DNA from 3 places in the Agromyces sp. CF514 genome. Region 2 is predicted to be linked to each of the others. Evidence: riboswitches for the same ligand, from Rfam matches in the RefSeq annotation. Region 2 holds a riboswitch; each other region holds the start of a gene.
The links. A riboswitch is a leader RNA that binds a small molecule or an ion and turns the genes downstream of it on or off. The one in region 2 is predicted to bind thiamine pyrophosphate.
Positions count from the first base shown of each region.

Region 1: linked by a shared signal. The riboswitch ahead of thiM (hydroxyethylthiazole kinase) and the one ahead of BM342_RS09790 (ECF transporter S component) in region 2 are both predicted to bind thiamine pyrophosphate.
Region 3: linked by a shared signal. The riboswitch ahead of BM342_RS13715 (MFS transporter) and the one ahead of BM342_RS09790 (ECF transporter S component) in region 2 are both predicted to bind thiamine pyrophosphate.

Region 1 is NZ_FOZD01000002.1:166,679-168,857, forward strand. Features, by position in the region: gene thiE (thiamine phosphate synthase) at 1-449, opposite strand, end outside; gene thiM (hydroxyethylthiazole kinase) at 446-1,420, opposite strand; TPP riboswitch at 1,410-1,521, opposite strand; gene BM342_RS13635 (GlxA family transcriptional regulator) at 1,907-2,179, shown strand, end outside.
Region 2 is NZ_FOZD01000001.1:2,211,266-2,213,444, forward strand. Features, by position in the region: gene BM342_RS09780 (DNA polymerase IV) at 1-326, shown strand, start outside; gene BM342_RS09785 (hypothetical protein) at 357-701, shown strand; TPP riboswitch at 726-837, shown strand; gene BM342_RS09790 (ECF transporter S component) at 873-1,520, shown strand; gene BM342_RS09795 (ABC transporter ATP-binding protein) at 1,527-2,179, shown strand, end outside.
Region 3 is NZ_FOZD01000002.1:187,938-190,116, reverse strand. Features, by position in the region: gene BM342_RS13725 (DMT family transporter) at 1-178, opposite strand, end outside; gene BM342_RS13720 (hypothetical protein) at 301-684, shown strand; TPP riboswitch at 785-892, shown strand; gene BM342_RS13715 (MFS transporter) at 883-2,179, shown strand, end outside.

The DNA.
Region 1 (2,179 bases), on a different contig from region 2:
AGGTAGTCGACCTCGCGACGCGCCTGACGTCGGAGCCTCGCGAGATGCTCGGGCGAGTTGGCGGTGAGGCCGATGATCGCGTCGTCGCCGAGCAGGTCGCGGGCGGCGGATGCCGCGGCGTCGCCCTGTCCGACGTGCACGCCGTCGACCGGCAGGCCCCGCTCGCGTGCGGCGAGCGCGACGTCGACGCGGTCGTTCACGAGCAGCGCGGCCCGCCCGTCGATCGCGGCGGAGAGCGCCTCGAGCTGACGCAGCAGGTCGTCGATGGAGGCCGCCTTGTCGCGCAGCTGCACCGCGCGCACGCCGCCGTCGACCGCCTCCGCGACGACCGACGCGACGCCGCGCGGGCCGCAGAGCGCGGCATCCGTCACGAGGTAGACCGACAGGTCGAGGGACCGACGGGCCCCGTCGGCAGCGCGACCGGTCGTCGATGTCGGGTGCGCGCTCATGCGTTCACCGGCTCGGAGGCGAGGTCGACGGATGCCGCGGCATCCGTCACCGTGATGCTCGCCCGCGCGAGCACCTGGTCGGGCGTGACGAGCGCGAGCGCGTCGAGGAACGCCGGGGCGAACGAGCCCGGACCGGCGGAACGCGCCGCGGCGAGCTCGGCGGCGACCGTGTAGACGACGGTCGCCGCGACGGTCGCGACGAAGGGGTCGGCGAGCAGGGCGTCGTCGGCTCCCGGTCGCGCGGCGTCGGCCGTGCCGGCCGTGCCCGTCGAGCCGGATGCTCCGGGCTGGGCCGATGCATCGGCCGCGCCGCGGCTCGCGGCCAGGAAGGCGGCCGTCACAGCCCCGAGCGCGCAGCCGCCGCCCGTGATGCGGGTGAGCAGGGCGTCGCCGTTCGCGATGCGCGCCGTGCGGTGCCCGTCGGTGATGAGGTCGACCGGGCCGGACACCGCGACGACCGAGCCGTGCGCGAGGGCGAGCGAGGTCGCGGCGTCGGCCGCGGCATCCGTGCTGTCGGCGGCGTCGACCCCGCGCCCGCCGGCCCCGGCACCCGCCAGCGCGATGATCTCGCTCGCGTTGCCGCGGATCGCGGTCGGTCCGGCTGCCACGAGCTCGTGCGCGAGCGCCGTGCGCACGGGCAGTGCGCCGATCGCGACCGGGTCGAGCACCCAGGGCGTGCCGGCGACGGATGCCGCGGCCACCGCCTCGCGCGCGGCGTCGCGCTGCTCCTCGGCGGGCGTGCCGAGGTTCACGAGCAGGCCGCCCGCGATGCCGGCGAACATTCCGGACTCCTCGCGGATGTCGACCATCGCGGGCGCCGCGCCGATCGCGAGCAGTGCGTTCGCGGTGAAGTTGGTGACTACGGCGTTCGTGATGCAGTGCACGAGCGGCGGATGCTCGCGCAACCGGTCGAGCAGGGCGGCGCTCGCCGTGGTGAGGTGGGCAGGGTCGATACGCAGACGTTCGCTCACGCGACATCCCTTCGCTAGTCCGAACTAGATCAGGTTCGACGGGTGTGTTCTCAGCCGCGCTCGCCCCGGTCGGAGCAGGTGCGGCACCCCGTGTCACTGCCCGCCAGCCTAGCCCCGGCCGCGGTGCACGGGGCACGGGGCCGGTCGCCGACGGTCGTGCCGCGTGGCACCCCAGTTCGGGGTGCGCCTTCGGTCGGGGTCTGGTGGTTCGGTGCGCCTCGGGCTAGCTTGCTCGGAACGACCCGCCGGGTGGGCGGTCCGTCGCCGGACGATCTCCGAATGCGCCGGGCTGCACCGTGACGTTCCTCCACGGGCCCGGCGGGTCCGTCACGTCCTCCGCGCGCCATCTCTCACACCGCCGCGCGGACGCAGAAGGTCGCGATGCGAGCGTGGAAGCGACCATATGGGTCCGCGCGATGGCGTGCGATCGGCGGATGCCGCGCCGCGGCGTGGCGAGGAAGTTGCGGGCAGTGGCAGGCTGGCCGTATGAACGCGCAAGCCGACGCCGATCGCACCATGCGGGCCAAGCGCCCGCACCGAGTCGCGGTGCTCGTGCTCGAGGGCGCGAAGCCGCTCGACGTCGGCATCCCGGCGCAGATCTTCACGACCCGCGCGTCGATGCCGTACGAGGTGCGCGTGTGTGGCGCGGCGCCCGGGCCGGTGACCGGCGGTGACGGGCTCTCGTACCACGTGGCCGACGGGCTCGAGGCGTTCGAGTGGGCCGAGACGATCTTCATCCCGGGATACCGGCATCCGGAT
Region 2 (2,179 bases):
GGCTCGTCGGCGACGGCGAACGGGTGCGCCTCATCGGCGTGCGCGCCGAGAACCTGCGCGAGTCGGGGTCGGGCGCCATGCTCTGGGACCCCGACGAGGAGTGGCGCGATGCCGAGCGCACGATCGACGAGGTCTCTGCGAAGTTCGGGCGCGGAGCGGTGCGGCCGGCATCGCTCGTGCAGCGCGAGCGCGAGCAGCGGTCGCGCCGTGAGGCGAGAGCCCGGAACGACGCCGATGAGCAGAGCGCAGGAGGCGACGGTCGCAGCCGCGGGTCCGGCGACGGCGAGGCGCCGTTCGACCCGACAGCCGCAGGCTGGGGCTGGTAGCCCGCGCGCCGCACGGGTAGCGTGGCCGACATGGCTGAACTCGTACTGGACTTGGCAGAGCGCGTCGCGGGCGTCGGGGTGAAGACCGCATACGGCGACAAGATCGAGATCGACGGCGTCGAGGTGGTGCCCGTGGCCCTCGGCTACTACGGGTTCGGAGGCGGAATCGGCAGCGGCGACGCGACGTCCAACTTCACCGGCAGCGGCAGTGGCGGCGGAGGCGGCGGCCTTTCGGTTCCGCTCGGCGCCTATGTGGGCGAGGGCGGGCGCGTGAAGTTCGAGGCGAACCTCATCGGCCTCGTGCTGGTCGCCACGCCGTTCGTGTTCGTCGTCGGCCACGCCCTCAAATCGGTGATCCGCGCACTGAAGCGCTGAGCGACCCCGCCGGCGTGTACGCTGGTGCACGAACACGGGAGTCCGGTGAGCCGGGCTGAGAGGAAGGTTCTCAACCTTCGACCGTCGAACCTGATCTGGATCATGCCAGCGCAGGGAGGCATCCACATCTCAACATCCCGTGCCGCTTTCCTCCGACGAAAGGGCACGCCAGTGCACAACATCTCCGCCGAATCCGCCACCAACGTCGCGGCATCCGGAACCTCGGTCACGAACTCGCCGCGTCTGCGCTGGCGGGTCGTCGACATCGTCGTCGCGAGCGTCGTCGGCGTGGCCGTCGGCGTCGTCTTCTGGGCCTGGGGGGTGGTGTGGGGGCCGATCTCGGCGCCGATCGAGGCGCTGCTCCCGGGCCTCCAGGCTGCACCCGCCGCGCTGTGGGTCGTCGCCGGCGTGCTCGGCGGCCTCATCATCCGCAAGCCCGGCGCCGCGCTCTACACCGAGCTGGTCGCTGCGGTCGTCTCGGCGCTCATCGGCAGCCAGTGGGGCGGCCTCCTCACGATCGAGGCCGGTCTCGTGCAGGGCCTCGGCGCGGAACTGGTCTTCGCGATCTTCCTCTACCGCAATTGGCGGTTGCCGGTCGCGCTCCTCGCGGGCGCGGGCGCCGGTCTCGCGATGGCGATCAACGACCTCGTGCTCTGGTACGCGGGCGCGGCTCCCGCCTTCGCCACGATCTACACGATCTCCGCAGTCGTCGGCGGCGCGCTCATCGCAGGCGGGCTCTCGTGGCTCGCGGTGCGCGGGCTCGCGCGGGCCGGTGCCCTCGACCGATTCGCGGCCGGGCGCGAGCTCCGGGAGGTCTGAACCGTCGTGTTCGGCGAATTCTCCTCGCCGGCCGCCGCAGTCCGTGCGCGCGACTGGGGATGGCGCCACGGCGGTCGGCGCCGCCCCGCCGTCAGCGGTCTCGACCTCGACATCGAGCCCGGCGAACGGGTGCTGCTGCTCGGCGCCTCGGGTGCGGGCAAGTCCACCCTGCTGCACGGCCTGGCAGGTGTGCTCGGCGGCGACGACGACGGCGAGACGCTCGGCGAGCTGCTCGTCGACGGTCGGCATCCGGCCTCGGCGCGCGGTCGTTCCGGGCTCGTGCTGCAGGACCCCGACTCGCAGATCGTGATGGCCCGCGTCGGCGACGACGTCGCGTTCGGCCTCGAGAACCTCGGGGTCGCACGCGAGCTCATCTGGCCTCGGGTGCGCGCCGCACTCGACGCCGTCGGCCTGCGCCTGCCGCTCGAGCATGCGACGGCCGAGCTCTCGGGCGGGCAGCGCCAGCGGCTCGCACTCGCGGGCGTGCTGGCCATGCGGCCGGGCCTGATCCTGCTCGACGAGCCGACGGCGAACCTCGACCCCGACGGCGTGCGCGAGGTGCGCGACGCCGTCGCATCCGTGGCCTCGGCGACCGGCGCCACGCTCGTCGTCGTCGAGCATCGGGTCGCGACGTGGCTCCCCGTCGTCGACCGCGTCGT
Region 3 (2,179 bases), on a different contig from region 2:
CGGCGACCACCTCGCGTCGGAACAGCGCGAGCGGCAGCAGCAGCACGGCCGCGAGTGCGGAGCGCCCGAGCACGACCATCGCCGGCTCGAGCTCGCTCACCGCGATCTTGATGAAGAGGTAGGGGATGCCCCACGCGATGCCGAGCGCGGCGAACAGGAAGAAGCCACGACGCGTCACCGGCTCAGTCTGGCGCATGGGGCCGACATCGTCACGAGCCGACGACGGATGCCGCGGCCGCGGCGATCCTCGCAGCCCCCATCGTCGCGCGGGCGGCCCCGGCCACGGCAGAATCAGTGGCGATGATCCCCTACGAGCACACCGCAGGCGTCGGATGGGCGCGCTTCTTCAGCTGGGTCGGCCTCGGCCTCGGCGCGGCATCCCTCATCGTCGCGTTCACCGTGCCCCTCGCGGCCGAGCCCGGGCGCGTCGCGGGCGTCGCGTTCTTCGGCGGCTTCGCCGTGTGGTTCGCGCTCATGGGCGCGCAGCGGTTCCGCGAGGCGGAGCAGCCGCGATCGTGGGTCGCGACCGCCGGACTCGTGCTCGGCGTGGTCACGTTCGCCCTCATGGCCTACGCGATGCTCGCGATCCTCCTGGCGCCTTCCGTCGGCTTCGTGCTGCCGGTGGCGCCGAACTGGATCGAGGGCGTCTCGAACGCCGGCGTGGTGCCGGGGCGGAACGTCTGACCCCGGCTGGGCCGGTGCGGTTCGCGCCCCGGGCCTCCGTTCGTCGTCACGGCCGGCAGCCGACGACGACGGCGGGTCCGCACGCTTGGCTATGCTGGCGGGCAGTGACACGGGGTGCCGCGCACCGCCCGTCGGGCGAGCGGCTGAGATCACACCCGTCGAACCTGATCTAGTTCGGACTAGCGAAGGGATGTCGCGATGATGGATCGCGCCCGCATCGACCCTGCCCATCCGCCGGTGCCCACCGGCCCCGACCCGTCGTCGGCGCTCGAACCGGCCGCGAGGGCCAGAGCGAGGCGCGCGGTCGCCGCCGCCTCGATCGGCACGGCGCTCGAATGGTACGACTTCTTCCTCTACGGCGCAGCGGCCGCACTCGTGTTCCCTGCCGTGTTCTTCCCGGCCGAGGACCCCGCGACCGGCGTGCTCCTGTCCTTCGCGGTCTTCGCGACCGGGTTCCTCGCACGCCCGATCGGAGGCCTCGCGTCGGGGTACCTCGGCGACCGGTTCGGCCGAAAGCCCGTGCTGCTCGGCACGCTCGTGGCCATGGGCGCGGCGACGACGCTCATCGGCGTGCTGCCGACCTACGCCCAAATCGGCGTCGTCGCACCCGCGCTGCGCGTGCTGCTCCGGCTCGTGCAGGGCGCCGCGACCGGCGGCGAATGGGGCGGCGCCGCACTCCTCGCGGTCGAGAGCGCGACCGGCGGCGCGGGGCGCCGCGGCGGCCTCGTGCAGAGCGCGCTCTACGCGGGCCTGGTCCTCGCCAACCTCGCGTTCACGGTGCTCGTGGCCGTGCTCGACGAGGCGCAGTTCCTCGCGTGGGGCTGGCGCGTGCCGTTCGTCGGCAGCATCGTGCTCGTCGCCGTGGGCATCGTGCTGCGCCGGCGCGTCGAGGAGAGCCCCGAGTTCGCGGCGCTGGTCGACGGGCGCCGCACCTCGCGGCATCCGCTCGTCGACGCCCTGCGCACGCCTCGCAACGTGTTCGCGGTGTTCCTCGTGCGCGCCGGCCAGAACACGACCTTCTACGTCGTCTCGGTGTTCTGCCTGGGCTACGCGGTGTCGACCCTCGGGTTCGAGCGATGGGTCGCGCTCACGGCGTTGCTCGTCGGCGCGGGACTCGCCGTCGTGCTCTGCCCGTGGTGGGGTGCGATCGGCGAGCGCATCGACCCCGCCCGGCTCACGGCCGCGGCGCTCGTCGGGCTCGCGGCGCTCGCCGTCCCGCTGTTCCTCGCCCTCGACTCGGGATCGGCGGCGCTCGTGATCGGCGTCGTCGCCCTCGCGATCGGCGTCGTGAACACGGCCGCCGACGGCGTGCAGCCGATGTGGTTCGCCTCGCTCTTCGAGCCCGGCGTGCGCTACTCGGGCCTCACCCTCGGCCGCGAGGCCGGCGCGATCGTGGGCGGCGGGATCGCGCCGCTGCTCGCCGCGGCACTGGTCTCGGCCACCGGGCACTGGTGGCCCGTGGCGGCTCTGATGATCGTCGCCGCAGCGCTCGCGA